One region of the Klebsiella scottii genome, then DNA from elsewhere that is predicted to be linked to it. Evidence: predicted binding sites of a transcription regulator. Region 1 holds the regulator's gene; each other region holds the start of a gene.
What was found. Region 1 encodes PhoB, which activates phosphate uptake and scavenging genes when phosphate is short. Its sites were predicted from a motif close to CTGTCATAAAACTGNCNNAT; they were not measured.
Positions count from the first base shown of each region.

Region 2: a site for PhoB is predicted at 2,104-2,123, ahead of kdgR (DNA-binding transcriptional regulator KdgR). Genes of this name have one in related genera too.
Region 3: a site for PhoB is predicted at 2,977-2,996, ahead of serA (phosphoglycerate dehydrogenase). Genes of this name have one in related genera too.

Region 1 is NZ_JARXNI010000020.1:3,162,171-3,167,900, reverse strand. Features, by position in the region: gene sbcD (exonuclease subunit SbcD) at 1-1,109, opposite strand, end outside; gene phoB (phosphate response regulator transcription factor PhoB) at 1,292-1,981, shown strand; gene phoR (phosphate regulon sensor histidine kinase PhoR) at 2,003-3,298, shown strand; gene brnQ (branched-chain amino acid transporter carrier protein BrnQ) at 3,708-5,027, shown strand; gene proY (proline-specific permease ProY) at 5,150-5,730, shown strand, end outside.
Region 2 is NZ_JARXNI010000020.1:847,208-852,937, reverse strand. Features, by position in the region: gene QFI97_RS11635 (YebO family protein) at 246-536, opposite strand; gene mgrB (PhoP/PhoQ regulatory lipoprotein MgrB) at 611-754, opposite strand; gene QFI97_RS11625 (YobH family protein) at 915-1,154, shown strand; gene kdgR (DNA-binding transcriptional regulator KdgR) at 1,221-2,012, opposite strand; gene QFI97_RS11615 (MFS transporter) at 2,190-3,563, shown strand; gene htpX (protease HtpX) at 3,643-4,524, opposite strand; gene prc (carboxy terminal-processing peptidase) at 4,763-5,730, opposite strand, start outside.
Region 3 is NZ_JARXNI010000019.1:353,926-359,655, forward strand. Features, by position in the region: gene argO (arginine exporter ArgO) at 1-259, shown strand, start outside; gene QFI97_RS05470 (oxidative stress defense protein) at 343-1,137, shown strand; gene argP (DNA-binding transcriptional regulator ArgP) at 1,191-2,084, opposite strand; gene rpiA (ribose-5-phosphate isomerase RpiA) at 2,252-2,911, shown strand; gene serA (phosphoglycerate dehydrogenase) at 3,183-4,415, shown strand; gene QFI97_RS05490 (5-formyltetrahydrofolate cyclo-ligase) at 4,495-5,091, opposite strand; RNA gene ssrS (6S RNA) at 5,217-5,400, opposite strand; gene zapA (cell division protein ZapA) at 5,442-5,730, opposite strand, start outside.

The DNA.
Region 1 (5,730 bases):
AGGCGACGGGCAAAAACGTCCTCAACCCGCAGTTCGCTGAGGGTTTCCCGCCGCTCTCCGGCCAGGATGCGCTCGCGCTGGGCGCGGCTGCGGCGCACCAGCAGCACTTCGACCGGCAGCTCTTCGCAGCGGGTCTGAATCTGGCGCTGAATATCGTGCAGGTATTCGTCGCTGGTGATTTCAATATCCAGCCAGGTGGCGGGCAGCTCCGCGCTATCCTGCCACTGGTCAAGCTGTTCGCTTATGCTGGCAAAATCGCCTTTTAGCACCGCCAGCGGCTGGACTATCGGCACCGTCAGCGGGCTAACGTCCGTCAGGCGGCCGTCGGTAAAGGTCACCAGATTGACGCTTTTATTTTTCCCGGTCTCATCAAAGCTCAGGGAGATTGGCGAACCGCTGTAGCGTATATGCTCGCAGCCGCCGACGATCTGCGCCCGGTGGATATGACCCAGCGCGATATAGTCTGCAGGAGGGAAATGGCTGGCCGGGAAGGCATCGAGGGTGCCGATATAGATCTCGCGCACCGCATCGCTTTTGCTGGCGCCGACGGTGGTCAGGTGGCCGCTGGCGATAATCGGCAGCGTTTGGTCGCCGCGCAGGGCGCAGGCCTGCTGGTACTGCTGCTGATAATAGTCGCTGATGGCGGTGAGCAGCAGCTGCTGCTTTTCACCGCTGGAGTGCCCGGCCTGGCTGGTGACCAGCTCGCGCGGGCGCAGGAAGGGGACCGGGCAGAATATTGCGCCCGGCGCGCCGTCGCGCAGCGGCAGAACGAAGGGAGCGTGGCCGGCGTTAGCCACGACCGTGGTTTTTAAAAAGGCCAGGATGTCGCGCGATTCATTCAGCGTGGCGACCGAATCATGGTTGCCCGCCAGCACCACCAGCCGACAGCCGGTTTGCTGAAGCTGAACCACGAAGTGGTTATACAGCTCGCGGGCGTAGCTCGGCGGCGAGCCGGTATCAAAGATATCGCCGGCGACAATAATGGCATCGACCTCGTGCTCCTGCGCGCTGGCCAGCAGCCAGTCGAGAAAGGCCGCATGCTCAGCGGCGCGGCTTTTGCTGTAAAAGTTTTGCCCGAGATGCCAGTCAGAGGTGTGAATGATGCGCATAAATATTCCGTAGCCTAAGAGCGTTGCCGCCATTATACCATCGACGGAAGGGGAGTTAAGTGCGTGTCACAATTCAAAATCCTCGATCGTCATACGGCCATTTTTTTTCATAAATCTGTCACAAAACTGACGCATAATGGCGCCGCACTCTATACTGATGGCTAAAAAATACAGGGTAAATAATGGCGAGAAGAATTCTGGTCGTTGAAGATGAAGCTCCAATCCGCGAAATGGTCTGCTTTGTTCTGGAGCAAAACGGCTTTCAGCCCGTCGAGGCGGAAGATTATGACAGCGCGGTGAACCAACTCAATGAACCCTGGCCTGATCTGATTCTCCTTGACTGGATGCTGCCAGGCGGATCGGGTCTGCAGTTTATCAAACTGCTCAAGCGTGAGGCGATGACCCGCGATATTCCGGTGGTCATGCTAACCGCTCGCGGCGAAGAGGAAGATCGCGTTCGTGGCCTGGAGACCGGCGCCGATGATTACATCACCAAGCCTTTCTCGCCGAAAGAGCTGGTGGCGCGAATCAAAGCCGTGATGCGGCGAATCTCACCGATGGCGGTGGAAGAGGTGATTGAAATGCAGGGGCTGAGCCTCGATCCTTCCTCCCATCGCGTGATGACCGGTGAAAACCCGCTGGACATGGGGCCGACCGAGTTTAAGTTATTACACTTCTTTATGACCCACCCGGAACGCGTATACAGCCGCGAGCAGCTGCTGAATCACGTCTGGGGGACCAACGTGTATGTAGAAGACCGAACGGTAGACGTGCATATTCGCCGTCTGCGTAAAGCGCTGGAACAGAGTGGCCATGACCGGATGGTACAAACGGTTCGCGGCACGGGATATCGTTTCTCCGCCCGTTTCTGAATGTCGACAGGAGTGTGAACCGTGCTGGAACGGCTGTCATGGAAAAGGCTGGCGCTTGAGCTTTTCTTATGTTGTATCCCGGCCCTGATTCTCGGGGCGGTATTTGGTCATTTGCCGTGGTTTTTACTGGCGGCGGTGACCGGACTTCTTATCTGGCATTTCTGGAATTTATTACGCCTCTCATGGTGGCTGTGGGTGGACCGCAGCATGACGCCACCGCCGGGAAGCGGCAGCTGGGAACCGCTGCTGTACGGCCTCCACCAGATGCAGATGCGTAATAAAAAACGCCGACGCGAGCTGGGCAGCCTGATCAAACGCTTTCGCAGCGGGGCGGAATCGCTGCCCGATGCGGTGGTGCTGACCACGGAGGAGGGGGCGATCTTCTGGTGTAACGGCCTTGCACAGCAGATCCTCAATCTGCGCTGGCCGGACGACAGCGGACAAAACATCCTTAACCTCCTGCGCTACCCTGAATTTGCCAACTACCTAAAAAACAAGGATTTCAGTAAACCGCTCAATCTGATCCTTAATAACTCCCGTCATCTGGAAATTCGCGTGATGCCCTACAGCGACAAGCAGATGCTGATGGTGGCGCGCGACGTGACGCAGATGCACCAGCTTGAAGGGGCGCGGCGCAACTTTTTTGCTAACGTCAGCCACGAGCTGCGCACGCCGCTAACGGTGCTGCAGGGGTATCTGGAGATGATGCAGGAGCAGGTGCTGGAAGGGGTGACGCGGGAAAAAGCCCTGCATACCATGCGCGAGCAAACCCAGCGTATGGAGGGGTTAGTTAAACAGCTGCTGACGCTATCGCGCATTGAGGCGGCCCCGGTTCTGGCGATGAACGACAAAATCGACGTACCGATGATGCTGCGGGTTGTCGAGCGGGAGGCGCAAACTCTCAGCCAGAAAAAGCATACGCTGCACTTTGTGGTCGATGAGTCGCTGCAGGTTCTCGGTAATGATGAGCAGCTGCGCAGCGCGATCTCGAATCTGGTGTATAACGCGATCAACCATACTCCGGAGGGCACGGAGATTACCGTCAGCTGGCAGAAAGCGCCGCACGGCGCGCTGTTTAGCGTTGAGGATAACGGCCCGGGGATTGCGCCCGAGCACATTCCGCGGCTCACCGAGCGCTTCTATCGCGTGGATAAAGCGCGCTCGCGGCAAACCGGAGGCAGCGGTCTGGGGCTGGCGATCGTAAAACATGCGGTTAATCATCACGACAGCCGGCTGGATATTGAGAGCACGCCCGGCAAGGGAACGCGGTTTAGCTTCCTGCTGCCGGAACGTTTGATTGCCAAAAAAAGCGACTAACCGCCGCTCTGTCAACATAACTTGTCAATGACCAGCTTAGGCTGGTCATTTTCGTTTGCAGTCAATTTTCAGCTGCGTAATTAACGAACGCCCGCTGCTTTTTTGTTCGCATGATTAGCCATATGTTTTCCTTCATTATGGTTAATAACGCCAGGTATTAATGCAGACTTAGCATAATCATCTGCTTTTACGATCCCGCCTTGCTTTAAAACGTTATAAGCGTTTAAATTGCGCCCCATGCAGTCGTAGACAGACTGTTTTTGCGTGGTAATTCAAAAAACAATTCTTTCCCACGCCGCTTCGGGAGCATATCTCGCTGAGTTTCCGGCAATAGCCGCTGTATCATCCCTAAGGGAAGGCACGGTATTTTTCCGTTTAACACCACCACATCCACAGGCAGTATGAATTTATGACCCATCAGTTAAAATCTCGCGACATCATAGCGTTGGGCTTTATGACCTTCGCGCTGTTCGTCGGTGCAGGCAACATCATCTTCCCCCCAATGGTTGGTTTACAGGCTGGTGAACACGTCTGGACCGCCGCTATAGGCTTTCTGATCACCGCCGTGGGTTTACCGGTGCTGACGGTCGTGGCGCTGGCGAAAGTCGGCGGCGGCGTTGAAAGCCTGAGCACCCCGATTGGTAAAGTGGCGGGGATCCTGCTGGCCGTGGTCTGCTATCTGGCGGTGGGGCCGCTGTTCGCGACTCCGCGTACCGCGACGGTCTCCTTTGAGGTGGGTATTGCCCCGCTGACCGGCGATGGCGCGATGCCGCTGATGATTTACAGCGTCATCTATTTTGCCCTGGTGATCCTCGTTTCGTTATATCCCGGCAAGCTGCTGGATACCGTCGGGAACTTCCTCGCGCCGCTGAAAATCATTGCGCTGATTATTCTCTCCGTCGCGGCGATTATTTGGCCCGCCGGCCCGATCAGCAACGCGCTGGAAGCCTACCGCACCGCGCCGTTCTCAAACGGCTTCGTCAACGGCTATCTGACTATGGATACCCTCGGCGCGATGGTCTTCGGGATCGTGATTGTTAACGCCGCGCGCTCTCGCGGCGTCAGCGAAGCGCGCCTGCTGACCCGCTATACCGTGTGGGCTGGCCTGATGGCGGGCGTCGGCCTGACGTTACTGTATCTGGCGTTGTTCCGCCTCGGCTCCGACAGCGCGACGCTGGTCGATCAGTCGGCTAACGGCGCGGCCATTCTGCACTCGTATGTCCAGCACACCTTTGGCGGCGCGGGGAGCTTTATGCTGGCGGCGCTGATTTTCATTGCCTGCCTGGTTACCGCGGTTGGCCTGACCTGCGCCTGCGCGGAGTTTTTCGCCCAGTACCTGCCGCTCTCCTACCGCTCGCTGGTGTTTATTCTCGGCATCTTCTCGATGGCGGTCTCCAACCTGGGGCTGAGCCACCTGATTCAGATTTCGATCCCGGTGCTGACGGCTATCTATCCGCCGTGTATCGCACTGGTGGTATTAAGCTTTACCCGCAACTGGTGGCATAATTCGTCCCGCGTTATTGCGCCGGCCATGTTTATCAGCCTGATGTTTGGTATTATTGACGGCATTAAAACGTCGGCGTTTGCCGATATGCTGCCAGCGTGGACCGCGCGTCTGCCTTTGGCAGAGCAGGGGCTGGCCTGGCTGATGCCGACCGCCGTGATGGTGGTTCTGGCGGTGGTCTGGGATCGCGCCGTAGGGCGTCAGGTGACATCCAGCGCGCACTAGCCGGCGTTTAAAATCAGTGTTAAACCACGGGACTTCAGGTCCCGTGGTTTTTTGTTTTTCAGGTAATCCTCTTTTGATCTTCGTCCGGCGAAGGCTAAAGGAGAAAAACGGCATGGAATACGATGGAAAGTAGTAACAAACTTAAGCGCGGGCTAAGTACCCGGCATATCCGCTTTATGGCGCTGGGTTCGGCAATTGGCACCGGTCTGTTCTATGGTTCGGCGGATGCGATTAAGATGGCCGGCCCGAGCGTGCTGCTGGCCTATATTATCGGCGGCGTGGCGGCGTACATTATTATGCGCGCGCTGGGCGAGATGTCGGTGCATAACCCCGCCGCCAGCTCATTTTCACGCTATGCGCAGGACTACCTCGGCCCGCTGGCGGGCTATATCACCGGCTGGACCTACTGCTTTGAAATCCTGATTGTTGCCATCGCCGACGTGACGGCCTTCGGCATCTATATGGGCGTCTGGTTCCCGACGGTCCCGCACTGGATCTGGGTGCTTAGCGTGGTGCTGATTATCTGCGCCGTCAACCTGATGAGCGTGAAGGTGTTTGGCGAGCTGGAGTTCTGGTTCTCCTTCTTTAAAGTCGCCACCATTATCATCATGATTCTGGCCGGTTTCGGCATCATTATCTGGGGGATCGGCAACGGCGGTCAGCCGACCGGCATCCATAATCTGTGGAGTAACGGCGGCTTCTT
Region 2 (5,730 bases), 2.3 Mb from region 1:
TAGTGTTTATATTGCACCTGAATAATGAAATTTCGATGACACTTTCTTTCATCATGCAATTAAATCACGATGTTATTATTTTATTTGATTAGCTCAAAAATCCATAGCTTATTGGATAAAATTGCGATCGCTAACACATTAAGTAGCCTAAGAAATGTGGCAATCAGGACAAAAGGATAAGAATAAGTTATTGCGCAAGGCGATGAGGCAGGCGTACACCAAGGCGGTGTACACCCGTTTATCAGCTACCGTTCAGCGACGAGACGGATAAAGTCGTCGTCATCCTTCCCCTTCTCAACGGCTGAAGGTCCGGTAGCCTCTTCCTTCTCCGGCTCATTGGCTTCGCAGAGACGACGCAGCAGCGCGTTCTGGCGCTTTTGCTGATCCAGCAGAGCCTGCAGCAGGGCAATCTGCTCGTTGGCGCGCGAACTTGCGCGATTAACAAAAAACCATAACAACAGGCCGACAAGCAACAGCACAATAGAAAGCGCCAGCGATGCCAGATTTACGATCCCAGAACTTAGTAACTCACTCATTTCACCACCTCAAAGAGAAGGCGTTTATTCTACCACCCGCGCAGCAGAAGAAAATCAGTCGTTATAAAAATGTCTTACCAGGGGATGAATTTGTTGATGGTGCAGATGCCGCTGAAAAACTGCACATCCTGATCGCACATTACGTTAAGCATCTGAGTCCACAGCAACAAACAGCCCGCTATGACAACAATCAGCAAAACCCAGCGTAATTTTTTCACTCCACACTCCGCATCAATACCAGATGTTGCCAGGATAGCACGCTCATCTTAAACCGCGGCTAACTGTAATACGAAAGGCAAGTTTAAGAATCATAGACTTGTTTCAACTCGTGTACCTGTCAAAATAAACGCCGAGGATAATACAAATTATGAGGCAACAATGCGATTGATCATTCGTACGATTGTGGTACTGGCTATCTTATGGATTGGCGTATTATTAAGCGGCTACGGCATGTTGATTGGTAGCAATGAGAACGCAGCGGGGCTGGGCCTCCAGTGTAAGTATCTGACCGCCCGCGGCACCAGCACCGTACAGTACGTTCATTCTGATAGCGGTATTATTGGCCTGACTGACTGTCCGGTTCTGCGCAAAAGCGAAACCGTTATCGACAAAGGTTAATCCGCTTCGGGCTACGGCAGGAACCCTCTTCCCGCAGTAGCCCGACGCAGCTAACGCCTGCCGCGATCAGAACGGATAGTCGTTATAGCCCATCTGTTCAGAAATTTTACGCGCCGCGGTATGCAGCATTTCAACGTATTCGTGCAGCCGCTCTTCCGAGAAGCGCAGCGTCGGGAACGAAATACTCAACCCGGCAATCACTACGCCAAAGCGGTCGAAGACCGGTACACCAATGCAGCGTAGCCCCTCTTCCTGCTCTTCATTGTCTTCGCCATAGCCCTGCTGACGAACGCTGTCCAGCACCCCCAGCAGCTCTTCGGTGCTGGTAATCGTCCGGTCGGTGCTGCGCTTATATTCGACGTCTTCGAGAATCTGCTCCACTTCGGCACGATCGCGCCACGCCAGCAGCACTTTGCCGATTGCGGTGCTGTACAGCGGGTTGCGGCGGCCAATGCGCGAATACATGCGCAGGTTGTACATCGAATCGATTTTATGGATGTAGACAATACTGTCCTCATCCAGCGCACCGAGATGGATAGTCTCTTTCGTCAGGCGCGATAGTTCGCGCATCTGGATATCCGCGCTGCGCACCAGATCGACATTCTGCAGCGCACGCGCGCCGAGCTCGAACAGCTTCAGCGTCAGGGAGTATTTCTCAGACTCACCTTCCTGGGCGACATAGCCCAGCGACTTCATAGTCTGCAAAAAGCGATAAACGGTGCTTTTTGACATCATAACGCGCTGAGATAGTTCGGTAATACCAATTTCACGCTCTTCGCCAAGCGCCTGCAGGATGCCAAAAACCTTCAATACTGAAGAGACAGAATCTGGCTGTTTATCCAAATCTGCAACTGCCATTTATCACCTCATCGCTACTGTTTTATAAAAATTAGAACCGGTTTTTATTATAAATTCGCAACCCGATGCCCGCAATCGTTCTTCTGCCCATTCGTTACAAATCTGCGACATACAGCCGAATAATCAATGCTAAAATCATTACCCAGAGAATAGTCACGATAAAGACACAAACTTAACATGGATAAAAACGTTTCCGATGGTCTGCCCCTGCCGCAGCGTTACGGCGCCATTCTGACCATCGTTTTAGGCATAGCGATGGCCGTACTCGACGGCGCCATTGCTAACGTGGCCCTGCCGACCATCGCCACAGATCTTAACGCTTCGCCCGCCGCCTCAATCTGGATAGTCAACGCTTACCAAATCGCCATCGTTATTGCGCTATTGCCGCTCTCCTTTTTGGGCGATATGTTTGGCTATCGGCGCATCTACAAAATCGGTTTGCTGGTTTTTACCTTTACCTCACTGGCCTGCGCCCTCTCCCACTCGCTTGAGATGCTGACTCTCGCCCGCGTCGCTCAAGGGCTCGGCGGCGCCGCGCTGATGAGCGTGAATACCGCGCTCATTCGTCTTATCTTCCCGAAGCGCTTCCTTGGCCGGGGAATGGGGATCAACTCGTTTGTGGTCGCCGTATCTTCCGCGGCCGGCCCGACGATTGCCGCCGCGATACTCTCCATCGCCTCCTGGCAGTGGCTGTTTTTAATCAACATTCCGCTGGGGATTGTTTCGCTGACGCTCGCCATACGCTACCTGCCGGCCAACAGCGGCCGCAGCCGAATTACCCGCTTCGATCTTCCCAGCGCCGTCATGAACGCGCTGACCTTCGGCCTGCTGATCACCGCGCTCGGCGGCTTTGCCCAAGGACAGTCCGGTCAACTGGTGCTGGCTGAAGTGGTTGCAATGCTGGTTATCGGATTCTTCTTCATTCGCCGCCAGCTGCGGATGCCGGTGCCGCTCCTGCCGGTTGATCTGCTGCGTATCCCGCTGTTCTCGCTCTCCATTTGCACGTCAATCTGTTCCTTCTGCGCACAAATGCTGGCGCTGGTTTCGCTGCCCTTTTTCCTGCAGGCAACGATCGGACGCAGCGAGGTGGAGACCGGGCTGCTGCTGACGCCCTGGCCTTTAGCGACGATGGTGATGGCGCCGCTGGCGGGTTATCTGATTGAGAAAATTCACGCGGGGCTGCTAGGTGCGGTGGGACTGGCGGTTATGGCCTGCGGTCTGTTTGGCCTGGCGCTGCTGCCCTCATCGCCGTCCGATCTCGATATTATCTGGCGCATGGCGCTCTGCGGCGCGGGTTTCGGTCTGTTCCAGTCGCCGAATAACCACACTATCGTCTCATCGGCCCCGAGCCACCGCAGCGGAGGGGCCAGCGGAATGCTCGGTACCGCCAGACTGCTGGGGCAAAGCACCGGCGCGGCGCTGGTCGCGCTGCTGTTCAATCTGCAAGGCAACGGCGGCACTCATACCGCGCTGCTGCTGGCCGGAGGGCTGGCGGTCATTGCGGCCACCGTTAGCGGGCTTCGCGTCACCCAGCCGCGTCCCGGACAGTAGCCGGGCCCGATTACGGCACAAAAAAAACCGCAGCCCGGTTAAGGCTGCGGTTTTTATTTTTGCGCTCGGAAGGACGTGATTACTTCAGATATTCCCCGCTGCGCAGAGCTTCAATACGTTTATCCAGCGGCGGGTGTGTCATAAACAGCTCGCTCATAGATTTCGCTTTGCCATTTATGCACAGCGCCATCATGCTGCTGGCTTCCTGCGGCTCGTAGCTGGTTTTCAAACGCTGCAGGGCGGCAATCATTTTCTCACGGCCGACCAGACGGGCAGAGCCCGCATCCGCATGGAACTCACGGTAGCGCGAGAACCACATGGTGATGATGCTGGCCAGGATCCCAAACACCAGCTCCAGGACGGTGGCGACGGCAAAGTAAATCAGCGGGTTGCCGTTGCTGTTTTCACCTTCATCGCGGTTGCCGCCAAGGAATCCTGCGGCAATTTGCGCGATAACGCGCGAGATAAAGATAACGAAGGTGTTCACCACCCCCTGAATCAGCGTCATGGTCACCATATCGCCGTTGGCAATGTGGCTGATTTCATGGGCAATAACGGCTTCCGCCTCGTCACGGCTCATGTTCTGCAGCAGCCCGGTGCTGACGGCAACCAGCGAAGCGTCACGGCGCGCCCCGGTGGCAAACGCGTTAATATCCGGAGCATGGTAGATAGCAACCTGCGGCATGCCGATCCCCGCCTGCTGCGCCTGCTGCGCGACGGTATTCATCAGCCAACGTTCGGTTTCATTACGCGGCTGCTCAATGACTTCCCCACCCACCGATTTTAGCGCCATCCATTTCGACATCATCAGCGAAACGATCGAACCACCAAAACCAAAAAGCAGCGCCATGATCAGTAGCCCGGTCATGCTGCTTGACTGTATTCCCGTCAGGCTTAGCACCAGCCCGAACACCGCCATAACGGCCAGGTTGGTCAACAGGAAGAGCGCGATTCGCATCATAATTTTCTTCTAACCTCGATTTAACAAAACGCACTATGCGATTACCCATATCGTATGGGTGCAACGTTAATTTTCAACCATCCTCCCCCGCTAAGTCACGAGAAAGACACAACTTTACATTTTGTAGCATATCGCTGACATCTGCATAATATATTGACATCAGGCACGGGGGAATCGAGGTTTTTGGCGGGAGGAGCAGATAAAAAAACGGGCACAACCATGTGTGCCCGTCGGGTGCTTATTGACTAACCGGTGGTTCCACCGCTGGCTGTTCTTTCTCCAGATGGGCCAGGTCGAGCGCGATATGTACCGTTTCATCAAGATACGGATCCGGCTCCTGGTAATCCTTCGGCAGATCGTCCAGTTTCTTAAGCTGCGGCTTACCTTCACGCTTCAGGCGATCGTTAATCCGGGCCAGACGAGTCGCATCATCCTCTTCGTTCTCTTTTTCACGCTGGGCGTAGTTCAGGGAAACGATATTGCGCTTGTCTTTCATCGCGTTATAGCGAGCAATGTCCTTCATGATGTACTGGAATTCCGGATCTTTGGCAATCCGCTCATCATGCAGCTTCAGCAAACCGGGGCCAAACGGCGTTAAGTCGCCGGACTTGACGTAGGTCGCTGCATTAACGCTATCCCACGGCAGGGCGTTATCTTCATACTGCTCGCCGGTCTCGCGATCTTCGGTGCCGGTTGGCATCATGATGTCCGGCGTTACGCCCTTACGCTGAGTACTGCCGCCGTTAATACGGTAGAACTTCTGGATGGTGTACTGCACGGAACCCAGCGCCGGCCAGTCAGGACGCAGCATCTGATCGTAAATACGGTTCAGCGAGCGGTACTGCTGCACGGTGCCTTTCCCGAAGGTTGGCTCACCAACGATCAGTCCGCGACCGTAGTCCTGCATCGCAGCGGCGAAGATTTCAGAAGCCGAAGCGCTGAAGCGGTCAACCAGCACGACCAGCGGGCCTTTGTAGTAAACGACGCCGTCAGTATCGCTGTCTTCACGCACTTTGCCGTTATTATCGCGAACCTGCACTACCGGGCCAGACGGGATAAACAGACCGGAAAGCGATACCGCCTCGGTCAGCGCGCCGCCGCCGTTGCTGCGCAGGTCGATAACGATACTGCTGACGTTCTGTTTTTCCAGCTTCTGCAGCTGAACCTTAACGTCATCCGTCAGGCCAACGTAGAAACCGGGGATAT
Region 3 (5,730 bases), on a different contig from region 1:
TACTTTCGTGGTGCTCGGCAGCCTGGGCGGGCAGCTGGCGGTTGAGCCGAAGCGCTGGTTTGCGCTCGGCACCATCAGCGCCTCGTTCCTGTGGTTCTTCGGCCTGGCTCTGCTGGCGGCCTGGCTGGCGCCGCGTTTGCGCACCGCCCGGGCGCAGCGGATCATTAACGTGCTGGTTGGCCTGGTGATGTGGCTGATCGCCGTCCAGCTGGCGAAAGATGGCTTTTTACACGTACAGGCGCTGCTCAACCAGGCTTAGTCCGATGGACTTTTCGCTTATACGCGTTAAGCTTGCTGGCATGCGTCCGTATATGGGCGACCAATGTAGATGGAGAAACGACAGTGAAGTTAAAGCTCATGGCCCTGGCGGCAGCGATCGGATTCAGCTCAATGGCAGCTCAGGCAAATGAATTGCCAAATGGCCCCCACATTGTGACTTCGGGGACCGCCAGCGTTGCTGCGGCGCCCGATATTGCGACCCTGGCAATTGAGGTCAACGTGGCCGCGAAAGATGCCGCATCGGCGAAAAAGCAGGCCGATGACCGCGTTGCGCAATACCTCTCTTTCCTGGAAAAGAACGGCATCGCCAAGAAGGATATCAACTCCGCGAACTTACGCACCCAGCCTGACTATGATTACCAGAATGGCAAAAGCATCCTGAAAGGCTACCGTGCCGTGCGCACTGTCGAAGTGACGTTGCGCCAGCTGGACAAGCTTAACGGTCTGCTGGACGGCGCGTTGAAGGCCGGTCTGAACGAAGTTCGCTCCGTATCGCTGGGCGTTGCGCAACCGGATGCCTATAAAGATAAGGCGCGTAAGGCGGCGATCGACGACGCCGTGCACCAGGCTCAGGAGCTGGCTGCCGGCTTCCATAGCAAGCTGGGCCCGGTTTATAGCGTTCGCTACCATGTCTCGAACTATCAGCCGAGCCCGATGGTTCGCATGATGAAAGCCGCCGATGCCGCGCCGGTTTCCGCCCAGGAAACCTACGAGCAGGCGACGATTCAGTTTGACGATCAGGTGGATGTGGTCTTTGAGCTGCAGCCAGCCCAGCCAGCCCAGCCAGCCCAGCCAGCCCAGCCAGCCCAGCCAGCCCAGCCGGCGGCGCCGGAGAAACCGGCCGCCGCGGCGCAGTAAGCCAGATGCAAAAAAGCCACTTCAGCTGAAGTGGCTTTTTTTATGCCCGGCGTTTAGTCCTGGCGCAGCACCTTGTGACCGTAGGCAATCAGCGCATCGGTGACCCGGCGCATCATCCGGCTTTCCGGCGCGAAACGATGCCAGTAGAGCATCCGGCGCTGGAACAGGCCCGGCGTTAAATCGATAAGCTCGCCGCTGTTCAGCTCTTTCTCAATCTGCAGATGCGGGATCATACAGCAGGTGGTGCCCTGACGGGCGAGCTGCACAAAGGCCTCCGATGAGTTAACGATATGACAAGGCACGCTGCCCGGCGGCAGATCGAAGTTCTGCTGCAAAAACGCCTGGTGCATGTCGTCGAGATGATCGAAGGCCACCACCGGCGCTTTGAGCAATGCCGAGCGGGTTACGCCATTGGGAAAATAGCGTTGCGCAAACTCTTTCGAGGCGACAAACAGGTAGTCCAGCGCCCCGAGCTGATCGACCAGGCAGCTTGGCAGCGCCTGCGGCTGAATACTGACCGCCCCGACAACCTCGCCGCGGCGCAGGCGCTCCTGGGTGCGGGTTTCGTCTTCCACCTGCAGGTTCAGGCGAATAGGGGAGTCGGAAAGCACGCTGGAGAGCGCCGGCAGCAGCCAGGTCGCCAGACTGTCGGCGTTCACCGCCAGCGACAGCAGCAGCGGCGTGGATCCGGTTTGCTCATCTCCCAGCCACTCCTCTTCCAGCAGCTCAACCTGGCGCAGCAGGGCCAGCAGCTTCTGCCCCTGCTCGGTAGGACGCGGCGGTACGGTACGCACCAGCAGCGGCTGGCCGAACATGTTTTCCAGCTGTTTAATACGCTGAGAGACGGCGGACTGTGTAATGCATAGCTTCTGCGCGGCGCGCTCAAACCCGCGTTCTCTTATCACCGCGTCCAGCGCTTGTAGTGTTCTGTAGTCCGGTCGTTTCATTGCTCTGGCGTACCCCCATAACTTTTCATTAACTCGCACTATGACATAAATTTCTTTTTGATGAAGACGAAAATAGTCTGCTCAGTTGTGTGATCCCCGTCGCAGGGACAATAACACCCCCGATGTTCTATAATGCGCCTCAGGTATTCACATCTCGGACCATAATCATGACGCAAGATGAACTGAAAAAAGCAGTAGGCTGGGCGGCATTGCAGTATGTACAGCCGGGCACCATCGTCGGTGTCGGCACCGGCTCCACGGCCGCGCATTTTATTGATGCGCTGGGCACAATGAAAGGGCAGATCGAGGGTGCCGTTTCCAGCTCCGATGCCTCCACCGAAAAACTGAAAAGCCTTGGTATTCCGGTTTTCGATCTCAATAGCGTCGACCGTCTGGGAATTTACGTTGACGGCGCCGATGAGATCAACGGCCATATGCAGATGATTAAAGGCGGCGGCGCGGCGTTGACCCGCGAGAAGATTATCGCCTCGGTTGCGGACAAGTTTATCTGTATCGCCGACGCCTCCAAGCAGGTCGATATCCTCGGCAAATTCCCGCTGCCGGTAGAAGTTATTCCTATGGCTCGTAGCGCCGTGGCGCGTGAACTGGTGAAGCTCGGCGGCCGTCCGGAGTACCGCCAGGGCGTGATCACCGATAACGGTAACGTTATCCTCGACGTTTTCGGCCTCGAAATCCTCGACGCGATCGCGCTGGAAAATGCCATTAACGGTATCCCTGGCGTAGTGACCGTGGGGCTGTTTGCCAACCGTGGCGCCGATGTCGCGCTGATCGGCACCGCCGATGGCGTCAAAACCATCGTAAAATAATCCGCTCGGAGGGAGCGCGAATCGCTCCCTCGCAAATATTTTTTCTCCAGGCTGAATTTGGTGACTTCTGTCACATTTATGCAACTAGCCTGAGTAACAATCTACCTTTCTTTCCCTTTCTGGTTTTTTGTCCTGCTATTTCCCTCTGAGTGATATTTCTTCAGGACGTCGACGCAAACGTTCATATTGCCGCGATAGTTTTTTTTGATATGTTGCTGGGATGAAGTGTCGTTCCGCACGACATCAGATAAGACAAAAACAGGACGGGGAAATGGCTAAGGTATCACTGGAAAAAGACAAGATTAAGTTTCTGCTGGTTGAAGGTGTGCATCAAAAAGCGGTGGATAACCTCCGCGCTGCAGGCTATACCAACATTGAATTTCACAAAGGCGCGCTGGATAGCGAAGCGCTGAAAGCATCGATCCGTGATGCCCATTTCATTGGCCTGCGCTCCCGTACTCATTTGACGGAAGAGATTTTCGCTGCCGCAGAAAAACTGGTCGCCGTCGGCTGCTTCTGTATCGGAACCAATCAGGTTGATTTGGACGCTGCGGCCAAACGCGGTATCCCCGTTTTTAACGCCCCGTTTTCTAACACCCGCTCCGTTGCCGAACTGGTCATTGGCGAGCTGCTGCTGATGCTGCGCGGCGTCCCTGAAGCTAACGCCAAAGCGCACCGCGGCGTGTGGAACAAACTGGCGGTCGGCAGCTTTGAAGCGCGTGGCAAAAAGCTGGGTATTATCGGCTACGGCCATATCGGTACGCAGCTGGGCATTCTGGCCGAATCGCTGGGGATGCACGTCTATTTCTATGATATTGAAAGTAAACTCACGCTCGGTAACGCCACCCAGGTGCAGCATCTCTCCGACCTGCTGAACATGAGCGACGTGGTGAGCCTGCACGTGCCGGAAAATGCCTCCACCAAAAATATGATGGGCGCGGAAGAGCTGGCGCTGATGAAGCCTGGCGCGCTGCTGATCAACGCCTCTCGCGGCACCGTGGTCGATATCCCGGCCCTGTGCGATGCGCTGGCGAGCAAGCATCTGGCAGGCGCGGCAATTGACGTCTTCCCTACCGAACCGGCGACCAACAGCGATCCGTTCACCTCGCCGCTGTGCGAGTTCGACAACGTGATCCTGACGCCGCATATCGGCGGCTCTACCCAGGAAGCGCAGGAGAACATCGGTCTGGAAGTGGCGGGCAAGCTGGCGAAGTATTCCGACAACGGCTCAACCCTTTCTGCGGTTAACTTCCCGGAAGTGTCGCTGCCGCTGCACGGCGGCCGCCGTCTGCTGCATATCCACGAAAACCGTCCGGGCGTACTGACCGCAATCAACCAGATCTTTGCCGCTCAGAGCATCAACATCGCGGCGCAGTATCTACAAACCACCCCGCAGATGGGCTATGTGGTTATCGATATTGAAGCCGAAGAGGATGTGGCGCAGCAGGCGCTGCTGGCAATGAAGGCGATTCCGGGCACCATCCGCGCGCGTCTGTTGTTCTAATCTTTTTGCGACTGGCGGGCCGGCTAGCGGCCTGCCTGAATCAGCTTAAAGCGTCATCCGCGTCGGTTAACCCGGCGCTTTACCAGCTCCAGGTTTTCGACGGCGTAACCACCGCGGGCAGCGGGATATCCCACTGCTCCGTCGGCAGCGCGTCGACCTGCTGGCAGTCGTGGGCGTAGCCGACGGGCTGCAGATGATACTGCCGCCAGTTTTGCAGCGTCCTGTCGTAAAATCCCCCACCCATTCCCAGGCGCTGACCGAGCGCGTCAAAGGCGACCAGCGGCGTAATCAGCACATCAAGCTGGGACAGCGGCAGAACGTCGCGCACGTCAAGCTGTGGCTCGTGAATTTTCAGGCGGTTTATCACCAGCTCGCTTTGCGGATGGTAGTGCAAAAACAGCAGGTTTCCCGGGCTGAAAGGGTGGAGCACGGGGAGATAGACGCGTTTTCCCGCCCGCCACAGCTGTTCAATCAGCGGTTGGGTATCCAGCTCGCCGTCAAATGAAAGAAACAGCGCGACGGTTCGCGCGAGGGTCACCGGCGGATAGGCCATCATGCGGTTCGCGCCAAGCCCGGCGAAGCGTGCCTGCTGTTCAGGCGTCAGCGCGCGTCGAAGCTGGCGGATGTGTTGGCGAATCTGCTGTCGGGTTGAGCGGGTATCAGAAATTTGGGTCATGATAGATCGCCTGATTTGGCATTATCACGTCACGACGTGAGCCGGTTATGCATGTAGGCGTAGTGTAATACACAGAAGGTGAAATGCTGAAAGCGAAGTCGTGCGAAATGAAGCGCTAAAAGAAGGGAATCTCCGAGATGCCGCCGCAGGCTGTAACCCTTGAACCCTTGGTTCAAGGTGAATGCGTCGTCACAGTTTTAAGGCTTCTCGGACGAACCGAGCATGCTCACCAACCGTGGAGCGCCACATTCTTGTGGTATGAAATATCGGCTCAGGGGACTGGCCCGCTTGCAAACATCTCAGAGAAATTTTGTTCTTGCGATTACTCTAACACAGTTAATTGCAAAGTGTTATTCAAACTTCGGCCCGGTTCTTTCGCTTATGCGACCTTGCTCAAGCAACGCTTGTTCGATGGTCTGCTGAAGCATCCGAATACGCTGTTCCATACTGGAGGCGTAGTCGCGGGTTTTCGCTTTTTCCTGAGTTAACTCATAGCTGATGTTCAACGCGGCGATGAAGACCAGCTGCTCAGTATTTGTGACTCTAGTGCGTTCTTTTAAATCTTGCAACCGCTGATTCAGGTCGTCAGCTGCCTGACTCAAGGCATCCCTTTGTTCAGGCGGGCAATTCACGCGGAGT